Regions from separate parts of the Pannonibacter anstelovis genome, predicted to be linked through region 2. Evidence: predicted binding sites of a transcription regulator. Region 2 holds the regulator's gene; each other region holds the start of a gene.
What was found. Region 2 encodes LexA, which represses DNA repair genes until DNA is damaged. Its sites were predicted from a motif close to TGTTCNNNNTGTGTTCNG; they were not measured.
Positions count from the first base shown of each region.

Region 1: recA (recombinase RecA) is a predicted target of LexA. The motif match lies at 2,139-2,156, and genes of this name have one in related genera.
Region 3: V6L75_RS01865 (single-stranded DNA-binding protein) is a predicted target of LexA. The motif match lies at 2,771-2,788, and genes of this name have one in related genera.
Region 4: V6L75_RS06825 (YifB family Mg chelatase-like AAA ATPase) is a predicted target of LexA. The motif match lies at 1,666-1,683, and genes of this name have one in related genera.

Region 1 is NZ_JBAKBF010000015.1:31,497-35,899, forward strand. Features, by position in the region: gene V6L75_RS18915 (pseudouridine-5'-phosphate glycosidase) at 1-814, opposite strand, end outside; gene V6L75_RS18920 (PfkB family carbohydrate kinase) at 949-1,887, opposite strand; gene recA (recombinase RecA) at 2,207-3,277, shown strand; gene alaS (alanine--tRNA ligase) at 3,575-4,403, shown strand, end outside.
Region 2 is NZ_JBAKBF010000001.1:141,633-146,035, reverse strand. Features, by position in the region: gene V6L75_RS00680 (molybdopterin oxidoreductase family protein) at 1-492, opposite strand, end outside; gene lexA (transcriptional repressor LexA) at 981-1,703, shown strand; gene V6L75_RS00670 (DUF983 domain-containing protein) at 2,149-2,586, shown strand; gene V6L75_RS00665 (O-antigen ligase family protein) at 2,685-3,974, opposite strand; gene V6L75_RS00660 (polysaccharide biosynthesis protein) at 4,059-4,403, opposite strand, start outside.
Region 3 is NZ_JBAKBF010000001.1:413,459-417,861, forward strand. Features, by position in the region: gene V6L75_RS01860 (L,D-transpeptidase family protein) at 1-1,567, opposite strand, end outside; gene V6L75_RS01865 (single-stranded DNA-binding protein) at 1,922-2,497, opposite strand; gene uvrA (excinuclease ABC subunit UvrA) at 3,239-4,403, shown strand, end outside.
Region 4 is NZ_JBAKBF010000003.1:332,368-336,770, reverse strand. Features, by position in the region: gene V6L75_RS06825 (YifB family Mg chelatase-like AAA ATPase) at 86-1,612, opposite strand; gene V6L75_RS06820 (cyclase family protein) at 1,872-2,693, shown strand; gene gshB (glutathione synthase) at 2,719-3,663, opposite strand; gene V6L75_RS06810 (succinate dehydrogenase iron-sulfur subunit) at 3,868-4,403, opposite strand, start outside.

The DNA.
Region 1 (4,403 bases), on a different contig from region 2:
CGGCCTTGCCCCGCACGTCGCGCCGGGCAGCCTCGGCAATGGCCGCGTCAATATACTGGCCCATCTCGCCGCGGCTGATCTCGCTGTCTGCCGGTACCGGATTGGCGATGAGTACGCCGCCGTGGCCGCCGAACAGCTGACGCGCCTTGATCAGACGGGCGATATCCTCCGCGCTATCCATCCGGTAGGGCGCTGGCAGGCCGCTCTCGCGCGACCAGAAGGCGGGCACTTCGTCCGTACCATAAGCGACAACCGGCACGCCGCGCGTTTCCAGCACTTCCAGCGTCTTCGGGATATCGAGCAGGGCCTTGGCCCCGGCGCAGACAACGCAGACCGGCGTGCGGGAAAGCTCGTCCAGATCGGCAGAGATATCGAAGCTGGTTTCAGCCCCCTTGTGCACGCCGCCGATGCCGCCCGTGGCAAAGACGCTGATTCCGGCAGCTTCCGCCGCCATCATGGTTGCCGCCACCGTGGTGGAACCCGGACGGCCTGTCGCCACCGCAATGGCCAGATCGGCGCGCGAGCACTTCATCACGTTCTTTTCCTGCCCCAGCCGGTCAAGGTCTGCGGCATCAAGGCCGATGCGGATGCGCCCGTCGAGCACGGCAATCGTTGCCGGAACGGCACCCGCCGCACGGATGTCGGCTTCCACCTGACGTGCCGTCTCCACATTCTGCGGGAAGGGCATGCCGTGGGTGATGATGGTCGATTCCAGCGCCACAATGGGCTTGCCGGCAGCGCGGGCGGCCTGAACCTCGGCGGAATAGACGAGAAGATCCGCAAGGCTTGCGGGCAGCGGGGTGGAGGTCGGCATGTTCTTTCCTCAAGGCTTGCGGCCGGTGCCGGACCATTGGAGGGCGGCTCGGCGCTGAAAGGGGGTGGCTTCGATCACGCCCAAGGGGCGTGCGTACCGGTTGGTGTTCTTATAGACCTGCGGGTGCCGGAGGTTCAACGTGGGGCAGAGGCTGACGGCTGTGCGTCAAGCGCCGCCCAGCTCAGCCCTGCCGCCACTGCGCCGGTGACGGCAAGCGTCATGGCGGCTGCTGCAAGGCCCTTCTCGAGGCTTTCGGGTAGCGGCAGGCCGCGGGCGATGCCCGCGAGCGTTCCGGCCATCAGTGCGTCGCCCGCGCCGGTCACGTCATGGACCATGGCTGGAGGCGGCGTTAGGAAGCCTCTTGTCCCGCCTTTTGACCAGAAGAGCGGCTTTGCACCTGCAGTGATCACCACGGACTTGCTGCCAAAGGCATGCAGGGCGGAGCCGAGTTCTTCCTGCGGGGCGTCAGGATCAAGGCCCGTGAGGCGTGCGGCCTCGCCACGGTTGACGAAGAGAATATCGAGCCGGGGCAGGACGGGGCGAAGCCGTGCCGCCTTGGCATTCGACACCGCATCGGCCACCAGCAGTCTGTCACCAGAGGCTTGAGCCAACGCTTCGAGCACGGCCTGGGGCAGGTTTGCCTCGATGAACCAGAGGCCAGCCGCGCGTGCTGCAGGCGAGAGATCACGTGCGAGCGTGGCATTAAGGCTGTCGGTGATATCCGTGTCAACCACGGCTGCAGCCAGTGAGCCATCCGGATCATGCAGGGCCACGTAACGGCCGGTTGGCAAAGGCAGGGTTCGCACGCCAAAGAGGTTGAGGCCCTCGCGCCCCAGAATGCTGCGCAGCGCCGCGCCGTCACCGTCATCGCCCAAGGCGCCGTTCAGTGCCACCGGCACGCCGAGCTTCGCAAGGCCGCGCGCCACGTTGGTGGCAACGCCGCCGGGCATGCCCCGCATGGTGGACGGGGTGGAGGTTTCGCGCTGGATGGGCTCTTTCGCATGGGCGATCAGGTCAAGATGAATGGCGCCGAAGCAGGCCGCCGGGGCCGCTTTCTGGACTGTTCCGTTCATTGCCGTATCTCCTTGTAAGGCCCGCTCCGGTGGAATGAGGCGGTGCCGGCGTCCGCCCGGCCGTTCCACAGGGCTGCCGCTGCTGCTGTGCAGGGCGGAAACCATATGCCAGCGATTCTGCAAACCTGCCAGCCTGCTTGCGAAGCTACGTGAAAAGAACGGCTTGCGGAAGGCTGAGAAAGGCGTGAACATACACGGAACTCATTGACGAAAAACGATAAAAAACAATATTGTAAAAGATCTTGGCAAATTGGAACAAAGAGGGTACAAAAGCTCAGTTTGAAACGGCGGGTCCATCGTGGAATAAGGAGCCTCGCAGATGTCTCAGAGTTCACTTCGCCTTGTAGAGAGCAGCCAGATGGACAAGACCAAAGCGCTGGATGCAGCGCTCTCACAGATCGAACGGGCCTTCGGTAAGGGCTCCATCATGCGCATGGGGCAAGGGCAGGTGGTTGAGGTCCAGACGGTCTCTACCGGCTCCCTCGGCCTTGATATTGCGCTGGGCATCGGCGGATTGCCGAAGGGCCGTATCGTTGAGATCTACGGCCCGGAATCCTCGGGCAAGACGACGCTCGCGCTGCATACCATTGCCGAGGCTCAGAAGTCCGGCGGCATCTGCGCCTTCGTGGATGCGGAACATGCGCTGGATCCGATCTATGCCCGCAAGCTGGGCGTCAATCTGGACGACCTGCTGATCTCGCAGCCCGATGCCGGTGAACAGGCGCTGGAGATTGCCGACACGCTGGTGCGCTCCGGTGCCATCGACATTCTGGTGGTGGACTCCGTTGCTGCCCTGACGCCGAAGGCGGAACTGGAAGGCGAGATGGGCGACAGCCTGCCGGGCATGCAGGCGCGCCTGATGAGCCAGGCGCTGCGCAAGCTCACGGCCTCCATCTCCAAGTCGAACTGCATGGTGATCTTCATCAACCAGATCCGCATGAAGATCGGCGTCATGTTCGGCTCGCCTGAAACCACGACGGGCGGCAACGCGCTGAAGTTCTATGCCTCCATCCGCCTCGACATCCGCCGCATCGGCTCCATCAAGGACAGGGAAGAGGTTGTCGGCAACCAGACCCGCGTCAAGGTGGTGAAGAACAAGCTGGCGCCTCCGTTCCGTCAGGTCGAATTCGACATCATCTACGGTGAAGGCGTGTCCAAGTCTGGTGAGCTGGTGGACCTGGGTGTCAAGGCGAACATCGTCGAGAAGTCCGGTGCCTGGTTCTCCTACAACAGCCAGCGCCTCGGCCAGGGGCGTGAGAACGCCAAGCAGTTCCTGCGCGACAATCCGGCCATTGCCGACGAGATCGAACTGGCCATCCGCCAGAACGCCGGTCTGCTGGCTGAAGCCATCACAACCGGTGAAAGCGGCGACGAAGACGCCGAGGACTGATATTCTTTTGCCGCCACAGGCGGCGGATAAAATATACCTTGTGCCGGAAGGCTTTGAAGACCCGCATTTCGCGGGTCTTCTGCTGTCTGGAGGGATGCTGTCCGCCCGTGCCGGCTTTCTGCTTCTGCCGGCAAGTGCCAAATGCAGACGCAGCAGCAGCCTCGCTTCTGGACAGGCCGAAGGGTGAAAGATAAAAGGCATTGAATTGCTTGCGCGGAAAAGGCCGGGTCAAGGGTGCAGGAGAGTGTCCCCGCCGGAGATATCCCGCGCTGCCGATGGATCGAGAGCGAGACCTAGATGAGCGGCGTAAACGAGATCAGATCAGCGTTTCTGGAATATTTTGCCAAGAATGGCCACCAGGTCGTGGAATCGAGCCCCCTGGTGCCGCGCAACGACCCGACGCTCATGTTCACCAACGCGGGCATGAACCAGTTCAAGAACGTGTTCACCGGCCTGGAGAAGCGCGATTACGACCGCGCCGTAACGGCTCAGAAGGTGGTGCGTGCTGGCGGCAAGCATAATGATCTCGACAATGTGGGCTATACCGCCCGCCATCACACCTTTTTCGAGATGCTGGGCAACTTCTCCTTCGGTGACTATTTCAAGGAGCGGGCCATCGAGCTGGCCTGGAACCTGATCACCAAGGAATACGGCCTGCCGAAGGAGCGCCTCATCGTCACCGTTTATTCGGAAGATGACGAGGCTCACGGGCTTTGGAAGAAGGTTGCCGGTCTTTCCGACAGCAAGATCATCCGCATCCCGACCTCCGACAACTTCTGGACCATGGGCGACACCGGTCCTTGCGGTCCCTGCTCGGAAATCTTCTACGATCACGGCGACCATATCTGGGGCGGCCCTCCGGGTTCTGCCGAAGAAGACGGCGACCGCTTCATCGAGATCTGGAATCTCGTGTTCATGCAATACGAGCAGACTCCGGAAGGCCGCTTCAACCTGCCGCGTCCGTCGATCGACACCGGCATGGGGCTGGAGCGTGTGGCTGCCGTGCTGCAGGGCGTGCATGACAACTATGACATCGACCTGTTCCGAGCCCTGATTTCGGCTTCCGTCAATGCGACGGGCGTTGAGGCGGATGGGGCAGCCCGTTCGAGCCATCGCGTCATCGCCG
Region 2 (4,403 bases):
GCGCGGATCGGGCCCGGCCAGAAGCCCGGTTCCGGCCACATAGCCGGTCCAGGCCGGATTGGTGCAGATCGAGGAAAACTGCTGCGAATAGCCCTTGGCATGGCGCAGGCGATGAATGCTGTCGCGCTGCACCAGCCCCATGGTGCCGGCGTAGTAATAGGGCCAGACCGTCTCCGGCCCGTGCTTGGCCTCCGCCTCCAGAAAACGCGCAGCAATAAGGTCCAGTGCCTCGTCCCAGGTGATGGGCTCGAACCGCCCTTCCCCCTTCGCCCCAACGCGGGCCATTGGCGTCAGCAGCCGGTCCGGATGATAGAGCCGCTCGGCATAGCGGGCGACCTTGGCGCAGATGACACCGGCCGTGTAGGCATTGTCCGCCGCCCCGCGCAGGCGGCCAATACGGCCCTCTGCCGTCACCTCCACATCCAGCGCGCAGGTGGAAGGGCAGTCATGCGGACAGGCGGAATGGGCGGTGATGGTGACAGGCTTGTTCATCTTCGGTCTTTTCGGGGTTCCCGTGGCGCCGCCCCAAAGCGGGATTCCACTTAAGGCAGAGTGAGGCCGCCTGCGGGTCGCAGGCCAGCCGGGAGCAGTGTCGTCTTCGTTTGGCAGCTTTCGGGACACCAGCGCATGAAGTCAAGCCGGGGCATCAGGCAATCGCAAGCCTGGGCCCCTTCCGCCGGAAAAAGGCGAAGCGATGACTGCCCAAGCCCATGCGCCCATTGGCACAAATCAACCCGTCTGATCTCATTGCACAGACCACGAAGCCTGTCCTGTCCAACGCACCGGAGAGGCGGTGGAATTGCATTGACGAGAGCGCAGTTCTGCATGAAAACCGCCAGCCGGCCCCGCAGGACGATGTTTTGTCTTCGAAGCACGTGACAGGAACATCCCGCTAACTCCACCTTAAGACTTGTGGAACACAGTGAGAACAGGTAAGGTACGTTCATGATTTGTACCAGACCCTCCAACGGGGACCTCACATGCTGACGCGCAAGCAACACGAACTGCTGATGTTCATTCATGAGCGCCTGAAGGAATCCGGGGTTCCACCGTCCTTTGACGAAATGAAGGACGCGCTGGACCTGCGGTCCAAGTCCGGCATTCACCGTCTGATCACGGCACTGGAGGAGCGCGGCTTCATCCGCCGCCTGCCCAACAGGGCGCGTGCCATGGAAGTGGTCCGCCTGCCGGATTCGGTCACGCCGGGCCTGTCTTCCCCGCGCGGCAAGGGCTTTGCGCCGTCGGTTATCGAGGGATCGCTCGGCAAGGCACAAGCTCCGGTATCTGCTCCAGCTGTACCGCAGGCCGAAACCGCCCCTCACTTCACCTCCATCCCGGTCATGGGCCGCATCGCTGCCGGTGTTCCGATAGAGGCGATCCAGACCCACAGCCATTCCATCTCCGTTCCGCCGGAATTGATCAGCCGTGGGGAACACTATGCGCTGGAGGTACGCGGCGATTCGATGATCGAAGCCGGTATTCTGGATGGCGACACGGTGCTGATCCGCAAGACCGACACGGCCGAAAGCGGCGACATCATCGTGGCGCTGGTGGACGATGAGGAAGCAACGCTCAAGCGGTTGCGCAAGAAAGGCGCCTCCGTGGCGCTGGAAGCTGCCAACCCGGCCTATGAAACCCGTATCTTCGGCCCCGGCCGCGTGCGCATCCAGGGCAAGCTCGTTGCCCTCTTCCGGCAGTATTGAGCCGCTGGCTCCCGTTCAACAGGCTTGAAGAATGCCGGAGACATTGTCTCCGGCATTTCAGTTTCTGGCAGCATGCGGCCAGCAAACCTGCTTCATAGGCACCAGGCAAGAGCTGCAAAGTGCTTCAGCACATGCGAGCGCAATTCCAGCAAAGACGGGCGGGAGCTGGTTTGGCTTCCGGAATCGCGTGAAAGCAATCAGACTGGGCGCTTGATGCCGTTCTGTTTTCATCGAACGTGCACCACCCGCGATGCGCCAGCCGCGCTAAGCCGTGATTCGAGCAGCTCAGAAGCGTTCGGAGCACATTCCCCTCCAGCAAAAGAAACGCTGGCCTGCCCCCCCCCCTGCGTCAAAACGCATCTTGCCCCAGACGCACCAACGCCGCAGTTAGCGGATAAGAAATTATCCTGATATGCCGCAAGCCGGCAAACACAAGGAGGCCCTCATGCCCATCGAGACATCCGGCCAGTGGCCAGCCCAGTCCCCTGCCCATGTCGGGGTGCGTGGACGTTGCCCGCGTTGCGGTCAGGGGCATCTGTTCAAGGGCTTCCTTACACTCGCCCCGTCCTGTGAAGTCTGTGGCCTTGACTACAGCTTCGCCGATCCGGCGGATGGGCCTGCCTTTTTCGTCATCTGCTTTGCCTGCGTTCCGAGCGTTGCCTTCGCCATGTGGCTCGAAATTGCCTATACGGCGCCCTACTGGGTCCACCTCTTCACAACGCTGCCGCTGCTGCTGCTCACCTGCATTCCGCCCCTCCGCCCTCTCAAGGGCTGGCTGGTGGCAAGCCAGTATATCTACAAGGCTGAGGAAGGCAGGCTGGTGACGGATTCTCCGACGGAAGACATAACGGCAGGACGAGCAAAGCCCGGGCCTGAAATCTGAACAAGACCGCTTCGTGCCAAGTCTGTTGTTTCTAGCAAACCATGCGTTGAAAAGACCAATGCGACGCGTGGGCTTGTCCAACTAACAATAGGTCGAGCTCATCGAGAACCGGCCTTAACCTCCGGAACGGGCCGTGAGGTTTCACCATGCCCTTTCAGCATGAAAGGGATAGCAGCAAGGATCATCAGGCTGAACCACCAGCCCTGCCATGCTCCATGGCTCACAACCGCGACACTATAGGCGACGGCCAGCGTCAATGTGCCAGCAGAAAGCTCGCGCCCCTCCAAGCTTCCTATCGTCCGCAAAAGCATAGCAAGCGCAACGGCGGCAAGCGCAGCGCCTGCTATTCCAAGTTCAAACCAGAGCTGTAACGGAGCGTTATGACTGTGCCCAAAAGCGAGAAGTTTTTTTCTCTCAGGAGTATACGTTGCAGCTTCGGGTAGTTTGTTGGCAGCCTTCGAAGCCTCCACGCCATACCCCAGCCAGACATGCTCAGGCAGCAAATTTGCATACTCTGCCCAGATGAGCCCACGTATGGTCAGCGACCCATACCCGACCTTGTCGTGCACGGCCTGAGGGATCATGCCATTCACATGGCCGACAATGAGTGGCATCAGAACAAAGGTGAGCAACACGCCACAGACTACAATTCTATAGATACCGCGCGGCCAGACAAAAGCAGGAATGATCAAAAGCAGGATCACGAGCACGCCAAGCTGTGCCGACGAGCTTTCGGATTGAAAGCATGACACAGCTGCGAACACCAGCAACACGGCATAGAGCAAGCGGTGGCGCTGCTTCAAGGCAACTAGTATGGCGAACGGCAAGAACATGGAAATGGCGACGGCAGCGCGATTCAAAACGTAGTTCTCAGGATCGGCGCGAAGTTCAGCATTCAGCATGCCACCGGTCAGGAAATGAACGAAAATCAAAACAGCCGTCAGCGGCAGAGAGACTGTAAGCGCGGATCCTATCCGCTTTGCAATACGGTCACGAACCGGAACCGGCAAGGCACAGACACATAGCCACAAAAAACCCGAAGCGACAATCGAGAGGAGAACACCCAGCGCAGAATTCGCCCCTCTTTTCTGTACTTCTACAGGCGCCCAGGCAAGGGAAAGCAGCATGAATGCAGGAAAGGCTAGACCCGTAAGAAGCAAAAAGGACCTAGCCTTCGTACCAATGCCCTCAAACATTGCCCGACCCCGGTAGCACCAAGCAAGCCCGGCGAGAATTACGGTGGCAAGCCCCAGAAACAGCGGCGGAGAAACCCGGGCGACGGTAAGAACAGGCGGAAGTGCTGCAAATACCGATATTAGGAGGAACTCAAGCACCTGTGCAATCTTACCACTCTCCGGTCTAGTGATTTTCGCGGTAGAATTATTCAAAGCGTCAATCCCTTTTTGGAAAGTCTCGTAAGATTACGTCAAAAGAAAAGAAACGGCATCGCCAGTAGTTTTTGGTTCAAGGATTTAGAGAACGGCAGTCAGGAGAGGGCTCCCTGCTTCAACTTCACCAAGCGCTGCAATCAGCATGGCTTTGCACTGATCTTCCCCGCCTGCAGCCGCACTATTGCCAAGGCGCTCCAGATGCCATGTCAAACGCTCGAGCGGAATGATGCCGGCAGAGGCGACAAAGAAGCCGTCGGCATCGTGAGGTGTGGTCATCTCGTTGGCGTCAAACAACTCTTCATAGAGCTTCTCACCTGGACGCAGGCCGGTGAACTGGATGGCTATGTCCTCATCCGGCCGAAGTCCCGCCAAGGAAATCATCGTTCTTGCCAGTGTCAGGATTTTCACGGGCTCCCCCATGTCGAG
Region 3 (4,403 bases), 270 kb from region 2:
CAACCGCATGCCAGTCGACACTGGCCGAGGAAACCGGCTTGCCGGAAGCGGTTGTCACCTCATAACCCGCCTTGTCGAGCCAGGCCGGATCCTGCGCCAGCTTCGACAGCTTCTCATTGACGATGATCGAATAAGGGACGCCCCAATAGGGATTGTATTCCACCGTCTCGATGGTGTCGTAGAAGAAGCTGGTCTGGTTCGACTTCTTGCCGATGACCACGCGCATTTCCAGCGGGGCCTTGCCCGGCTCGAAATAGGCCACCGTGAAGGCCGGCTGGTTGATGAAGACGCGGCGCTCGCCCAGATCTTCAGGCAGCCAGCGCAGCCGCTCCAGCGCCAGTTCCACCTTGGCAATCTTCGAGGCGTTGCTCTCGCCGGTCAGCGCCTGAATAGTGCCAGCCCCCACAATGCCATCGGCATGAAGGCCAGCCTCGGCCTGATAGGCCTTGACCAGATCCGCGATGGCGTCGCTGTAAAGCTCCTCGCCCATATAGGTATCGAGCAGCGGCTTATGCGCCTCCAGCAGCGCCGCCGAGCCGCGCAGGCGGATGGCGGCGACTACATTCTTCACCTCGGGGCTGGACTTGCCGGCTTTAAGCAGCGTGCCCGGCGCGATCACCACCTGCGGGGTGTCGGAGGTCTCGCGCTTCAGCCGCGCCAGCTCTTCCACCAGCGCAGTGAACTGGGGCGATGCCAGCTGGCGCGAGCGCAGATACTGCCCCGCATCGCCAGCAGCCGCCAGCCCTTTCGCCTCGGCCGTCAGGTCCACCTTGTGGCGCGGCAGGTCGTGATAGCCGGAAATACGGTTCGGATCGACCCGGCCACGGCGCGCATCCAGCACATAGGTCAGCGCCGCGATGGACGCCTTGACCTCAAAATCCACCAGCGCCGCATCACGGGCCGCTGGCTCAAGGCCGGTGAGCGCAGGCGCCTCGACCCGGTAATCGGCCGGATCCAGCCCGAAATCCCCTGCCCGCTCCAGTTCTGCCTTCAGCGCAGCAAACCGGGAACCGGGCGCGCCATTCTCAACCCAGATGAAACGCGGCTCCTGCGCATAGAACGCCTCGACCGCCTTGGCCACTTCCGGCAAGGCCTTGAAACTGAGCGCGGCAAAGGCCGGGCGTGCCGCGTCAAAGGCCTGCAGAGCCGGATCCACGGCCGGCGGTGCAATGGTTCCGGTCCGGTCAGCCGCAGTCTGAGGTGTACCCGCCTGACCGGGTGCTGTCTGAGCAGCGCCCGTTCCCTCAGAAGCTGCGTTTGCGGAAGATTGAACAGCTGCGGGCTCAGGGGGCACCGCAAGCGCCTTCAAAGAGAAGGCCGCCAGCTGATCCGCTTTGTAGGTGTAATACTTCGGCGCAGAGACCTTGTTGGCAGCGATCACGGCCTTGTCCAGCACGGGCGCCGGTGCTGGCTGAACCGGCTGCGGCTCTTCCACGGGACGCCCGCCGAAAATCCGGTCCAGAAAAGCATCCGCAGGCTGAACGCTGGCGGTCAGCGTCAGGGAAGCGACGGCAGCGCTTGCCAGAAGCGTGGAGAGGAAACGTGCGGGCTGCAGCGTATGACGCATGGTCTCAAAAGGCCTCAAGCTCGAAATCGAATGAGGACCGGCCACTCGCCCCCGGGGCCAATCCGCTCAATGATGCCGGGGCAGTCAGCAAAGCCTCGCAGGTTCGAGATCTTGCTGCTGTGACCGGTGTCACAGCAGCGATGGACCGGCAAAGTGAGCCCAGGTTTCGAACAGTCAGGCCCTGCGGACAGTCCCGCTGGCAGACTGCAAGTCTACGCTGCCAGCAGAAACCAGATGGTTAACAAAATCAGAACTCACGGCAGTTTGAAGCACAGGCCGCAGGAGTTGCCCCTGCACAGTTTTGCAAGAGCCCTCATGACGCGGCCTCATCATCCGGCTGCCGGAGCCAAGACGTCAGAACGGGATCTCGTCGTCCATGCCGCCGCCATAGCCGCCGCCTGCACCACCAGAGCCGCCAGAGCCACCGCCATAACCGCCGCCGCCACTGGAGCCGCCACCGTAACCGCCGCCGCCGGAACCACCGCCATAGCCGCCGCCACCGCCGGAGCCGCCCTCATAGCCGCCGCCTGAGCCGTAATCCGGCAGTGCGCCGCCACCGCCGCCACCGCCGCCTTCGCCACGTCCGTCCAGCATGGTCAAAGCAGAGTTGAAGCCCTGCAGCACCACTTCGGTCGAGAAGCGCTCCTGCCCGCTCTGATCCTGCCACTTGCGGGTCTGCAGCTGGCCCTCGATGTAAACCTTCGCGCCCTTGCGCAGGTACTGCTCGGCAATCTTGCAAAGGCCTTCATTGAAGATCACCACCCTGTGCCATTCGGTGCGCTCGCGCCGCTCGCCCGACCCGCGGTCCCGCCATGTCTCGGAGGTGGCAATGCGCAAATTGGCGATGGGACGGCCATCCTGCGTGCGGCGGATCTCGGGATCCGCCCCCAGATTGCCAACCAGAATGACCTTGTTCACGCTACCCGCCATACCAGTGGCTCCTGCTTTGTCTGTTGTCTGTCGTCCGGCCCGGCATACGTGCAGCCGGAGGCTGCCGCCCCTGCGCCTGCCCCCTGTTCACAAGAACAGCCTGGAGACACACCCTTCCGGCCCAAAAGCCAGATCAGGCGCCCTTCTGGACGGCAGCAGAAACCGGTTGATCGGGCGACCCTAACGCCTCTCCGCCCCTCATGCGAACCATTCTGCCCGGCCTCCCGGCGTTGTCCACAAACTGGCCGCCGCCTTACAACTGCGGGAGCAGAATGTTCATTTTTTGTTCACGCCGTCAAGGCGCATTTTCTCGCATATCCGCAAAAACCCAGCTGAGCCCAGCCGGATCTGCAACAGCCCTCTTCAAAAGAGATACGGCTTGCCACAGCCGCTTGTTCCTGTTATGTTCCTATCCAAAATGTGATCCGTAAGCACCGCGTGGAACGTAGGGCAGGTCTTAGACTTTGAAAGCTTGCCGCGGGGGATGCGAAGGAAGGACCGCAGATGAGACGAACGGAACAGTCCGGGAAGACGGATCCATTCCCGCCGGCCATACGTAAGCAATTACTGCCATACAGGCTCTCTTCAGCCTGATCTCTCAAGAGCATTCAACCGTGCCTGACCGGAACGGGTCAGGACATTCTTACCCGCACAGCATTTTGCCGGTTGAGGCCCGCTGTGCGGCGCTTATAACTGGCGCCAGTTTTCATGCCCGCGCCGGGCAAGTTCAGGACGATACCGATGGCCAAGGATGCCGCCGCCGAACCACAGAGCAAGGATCAGGGATCTGCCCTGACGGGCCTCAGCCGTGACAAGATGATTTCCATTCGCGGCGCGCGCGAGCACAATCTCAAGAACGTTGATCTGGATCTGCCGCGCGACAAGCTGATCGTGATGACGGGGCTGTCCGGTTCGGGCAAGTCATCGCTCGCATTCGATACCATCTATGCGGAAGGCCAGCGGCGCTACGTGGAGAGCCTTTCGGCCTATGCCCGCCAGTTTCTGGAGATGATGCAGAAGCCGGATGTGGATCAGATCGACGGCCTGTCTCCCGCCATCTCGATCGAACAGAAAACCACCTCGCGCAACCCGCGCTCGACGGTGGGCACGGTCACCGAGATCTATGACTACATGCGCTTGCTGTTTGCGCGCGTGGGAACGCCCTACTCGCCGGCAACGGGCTTGCCGATCGAGAGCCAGACCGTGAGCCAGATGGTCGACAGGGTCATGTCGCTGGAGGAAGGCACGCGGCTTTACCTGCTGGCTCCGGTGGTGCGCGGCCGCAAGGGCGAATACCGCAAGGAACTGGCCGAGCTGATGAAGAAAGGCTTCCAGCGGGTCAAGATCAACGGCGAGTTTCATGAGATTTCCGAGGCGCCAGCCCTCGACAAGAAGTTCAAGCATGACATTGACGTGGTGGTGGACCGCATCGTCGTGCGCGAAGACATTGCTGGCCGTCTAGCCGATTCCTTCGAAACGGCGCTGAAGCTGGCCGATGGCATTGCCATTGCCGAATTTGCGGACAAGCCGCTGGAAATCGCCACCGGCAAGGATGCGGTGTTGCAGAACCGCAATGAAACCCATGAGCGGATCATCTTTTCGGAGAAATTCGCCTGCCCGGTGTCCGGCTTCACCATCCCCGAGATCGAACCCCGGCTCTTTTCCTTCAACAATCCCTTCGGCGCCTGCCCGTCCTGTGATGGTCTCGGCACGACGCTGGCCTTCGAAGCGGACCTGGTGGTACCCGATCAGAGCCTGTCGCTGCGCGAGGGCGCGGTGCTGCCCTGGGCCAAGACCGGTTCGACGTCGCCCTATTATGCCCAGACGCTGGAAGCCATCTGCCGGCACTTCAAGGTATCCATGGCAACGCCCTGGCGCGAACTGCCCGATGACGTGCGCCATGCGG
Region 4 (4,403 bases), on a different contig from region 2:
ACGAATATTCAGCTTTGCCGATTATGCCGCCGGGCAGACTGCCGGGCAACCGCGCAGGCCTTTCAGGCTTCAGGCTGTGGCGCCCTCACGCTGCCTGCTTGAGAACATCCTGGCCTCTGTAACTGAGGGCCTCGGCGAGGTGGATGCGGGTGACGGTGGGGTCGCCGTCGAGGTCGGCGAGGGTACGGGCGAGTTTGAGGACGCGGTGATAGCCGCGGGCGCTGAGGGAGAGGCTGTTGGCCGCATCGGTGAGGAACTGGCGGCCTGACGGGTCCAGCGCCACCACCTCCTCCACCACGGCGGCGGGCATCTGCGCGTTGGTGCGGGCGGAAAGCCCCAGCGCCCGGTAGCGCGCCTCCTGCTGATCGCGGGCCATGGCCACCCTTTCGGCCACGGCGGCAGAGCTTTCCGCGCGGCCGGGGGTGAGCAGATCGCTGGCGGTGACGGCGGGAACCTCGATCCTGAGGTCCAGCCGGTCGAGGAAGGGGCCGGAAACGCGGGATTGATACTCGGTGGCGCAACGCGGGCCCCGGCGGCACTGGTGCCCCGGCTCGCCTGCATGGCCGCAGCGGCAGGGGTTCATCGCCGCAATCAGCTGGATGCGCGAGGGATAAGTGACCCTGTGATTGGCCCGGGCAATGATGGTTTCCCCTGCCTCCAGCGGCTGACGCAGACTGTCGAGCACCTGCGGCTGGAACTCCGGCAGCTCATCCAGAAAGAGCACGCCATTGTGGGCGAGCGATACTTCCCCCGGTCGCGCCCGCAAACCACCGCCGACCAGCGCTGCCATCGACGCCGAGTGATGCGGCGCACGGAAGGGGCGCCGGTCGGTCAGCTTGCCATCGGCCAGCTCTCCGGCGAGGGAGGCAATCATGGACACCTCCAGCAACTCCTTCGGCGACAGTGGCGGCAGGATGGAGGCAAGGCGGCTGGCCAGCATCGACTTGCCCGCGCCCGGCGGGCCGACCATCAGCATGTTGTGGCCACCGGCTGCGGCAATCTCCAGCGCGCGCTTGGCCGTCTCCTGCCCCTTCACATCGGCCAGATCCGGCAGGTTGGCGGGCAGGCCTCGCAGGCGCGGGGAAGGCCGGGAGAGCACCTGCGTGCCCTTGAAATGGTTTGCCAGCTGAATGAGCGAGCGCGGCGCAAGAATGGACATGTCTCCATCGGCCCAGGCCGCTTCCGGCCCGCATTCCTCTGGGCAGATCAGCCCCTTGCCGAGCCCATTGGCGCCCATGGCGGCGGGCAGCACCCCGGCCACCGGCGCCAGCGTGCCATCGAGCCCCAGCTCTCCCAGCACCACGTAATCGGCCAGCATGTCTGGCAGAATAGCGCCGATGGCGGACATGATGCCCAGCGCAATCGGCAGATCGTAATGGGAGCCTTCCTTCGGCAGGTCGGCGGGGGCGAGATTGACGATCACCCGCTTGGCTGGCAGCGCCAGACCCGAGGCATGCAGGGCGGCACGCACCCGCTCCCGGCTTTCGGCCACCGCCTTGTCCGGCAGGCCCACCACGGTGAAGGCCACCATGCCGGGCCCCACCTGCACCTGCACATCAACGGGCACTGCCTCGATGCCCTGAAATGCGACCGTCGTCACCCGGCTTACCATACGCGCCTCCCCCATGGGTCGCATCAGAGATTACGGCAACTTTTCAGGGAGTCAAGAACGTAAACAGAACATTAACGCCGCTTCTTTGGTCTTGCGCTTTTCCGGGACAGGTTGCAGCATCTTTTCATAATACCAAGGCTCTGAGATGCTGACGCATCACGCCTTGAAAAGGCTCAAGCGCCGCACGGGCTTAACCAACGCTCGATGAGTCAAGCTCGTCGAGCGTTGGTTGAGCCCAGAGAGGCAAAGGGGAACAGCCATGTGTGATGTGTGTGTGATGAATGCCGTGAAGGACCGCATGCTGTCGCGGCGCGATCTTTTCCGGACCGCAGCCGTCGGCGGGGCCGTGGCGGCCGCTGCGGCGGTGAGCGCGCCCTTCTCCGCCATGGCGGCGGTGCCCAGCAAGGTTAGCGACCTGACCCATGAGCTGCACGAGGCCTTCCCGACCTTCTTCGGACAGCAGCAGTTCTTTGCGGAAAAGCTGTTCGACTACGCCAAGGACAAGTTCAACCTGTTCGAGCTGCGGGTGAACGAGCACACTGGCACACACGTTGATGCGCCGCTGCATTTCTCGGCTGACGGGCTGTCGGTGGCGGAAATTCCGGTGGCCAATCTCGTCGTGCCGCTCTGCATCATCGATATCCGCGCAAGGGCTGCGGAAAACGCCGATGCGCAGCTGACGCCCGATGACATCAAAGCCTGGACGGCGGCAAACGGTGATCTGCCGCAAGGCGCCTGCATTGCCATGCTGTCCGGCTGGGACAAGCATGTGAACACGGAGAAGTTCCGCAACGCCGATGCGGATGGCAAGATGCATTTCCCCGGCTTCCATGTGGAGGCAGCGCAGATGCTGATGGAAACGGGCAGCATCTCCGGAATTGCCTCGGACACGCTGTCGCTGGACTATGGCATGTCGCCGGATTTTGCGGTTCACTACGCCTGGCTGCCGTCGAACCGCTGGGGCATCGAGTGCATTGCCAATCTGGATCAGCTTCCGGCCAAGGGCGCAACGCTGGTCGTTGGCGCGCCCAAGCACCGGGGCGGCACCGGCGGCCCGGCCCGCATCTTCGCGCTGGCGTGAAGCCTGAGCAGGAGAGTGCCGGGCTTTATGCCCGGCGCTTGGCCTCGATCACGTCCCAGACGCGGGCAGCGATATCCGGGCCGCCAAGCCGCTTGACGGCGCGGATGCCGGTGGGGGCGGTGACGTTGATTTCCGTCAAGTTGCCGTCGATCACGTCGATGCCGACGAGGATCAGCCCCTTGGCCTTGAGGGCGGGCCCGAGGCGGGCGCAGATCTCACGCTCGCGGTCACTCAGCTCGGATTCCTTCGGCGAGCCGCCGCGCACCATGTTGGAGCGCAGATCGCCGGGGGCAGGCACCCGGTTGACGGCACCGGCATATTCGCCGTCCACCAGCAGGATGCGCTTGTCGCCGTGCTTCACATTGGGCAGGAAGCGCTGGATCACCCAGGGCTCGCGGAAAGTGGCGGCGAAGAAGTCGTAGAGCGAGCCGTAGTTGAGGTCATCATTGGTGATGCGGAACACCGCCGCCCCGCCATGGCCGAACAGTGGCTTCATGACGATATCGCCATGTTCTTCGCGGAAGGCGTCGATCTCGGCCCGGTCGCGGGTGATCAGCGTCGGCGGCATCAGGTCGGCAAATTCGGTGACGAACAGCTTTTCGGGCGCGTTGCGCACCTCGGCCGGATTGTTGACCACCAGCACCTGCGGATGGATCTTTTCCAGAAGATGAGTGGCGGCCACATAGGCCATGTCGAAGGGCGGGTCCTGGCGCATCAGGATGACGTCGATCTGCGACAGATCCGTGCGCTGCTTTTCGCCCAGCGTGAAGTGGTTACCCTTCTCGTCGCGCACCGCTACCGGCTCCAGCGCGGCGAAGACCTTGCCGTCCTTCAGCGCCAGCCGGTCGGGCGTATAGTGGTGCAGCTCATGCCCGCGCGCCTGCGCCTCCAGCATCAGCGCAAAGGCGCTGTCACCGGCAATGTTGATGGACGAAATATGGTCCATCTGGACCGCGACCTTCAGGGCCATGCCTGTTCTCCGGAAAGCTTCATATCAGGGGCCGCTTTGCGGCGGGCACATACATATGTGATTTCTGGACCGGTTTGTCCAGAATAGGCAACCGGATCAGAAACCGGCGGCCCGGAATAAAGAAGGCCCGCCCTGCCCCGGTTCCTTGCGGAAGGGGCAGAGCGGGCCCTCATCAGCTGTCAGCTGCGCGGGCCTTGAGCCGGGTCAGACGCGGCGGTCCACCAGCATCTTCTTGATCTCCGCGATGGCCTTGGCCGGGTTCAGGCCCTTCGGGCAGGCCTGCGCGCAGTTCATGATGGTGTGGCAGCGGTAGAGGCGGAACGGATCCTCGAGGTTGTCGAGACGCTCGCCCTTGGCCTCGTCGCGGCTGTCAATAAGCCAGCGGTAGGCCTGCAGCAGCACGGCCGGGCCGAGGTAGCGGTCGCCGTTCCACCAGTAGGACGGGCAGGAAGTGGAGCAGCAGGCGCAGAGAATGCACTCGTAGAGGCCGTCCAGCTTGGCGCGGTCCTCATGGCTCTGGCGCCATTCCTTTTCCGGCGCCGGGGAAACCGTCTTCAGCCAGGGCTCGATGGAGCGGTGCTGGGCGTAGAAGCGGGTCAGGTCCGGCACAAGATCCTTCACCACCGGCATGTGCGGCAGCGGGTAGATGCTGATGGCGCCCTTGGACACTTCATCCATGCCGCGTGTGCAGGCAAGGGTGTTGGTGCCGTCGATGTTCATGGCGCAGGAGCCGCAGATGC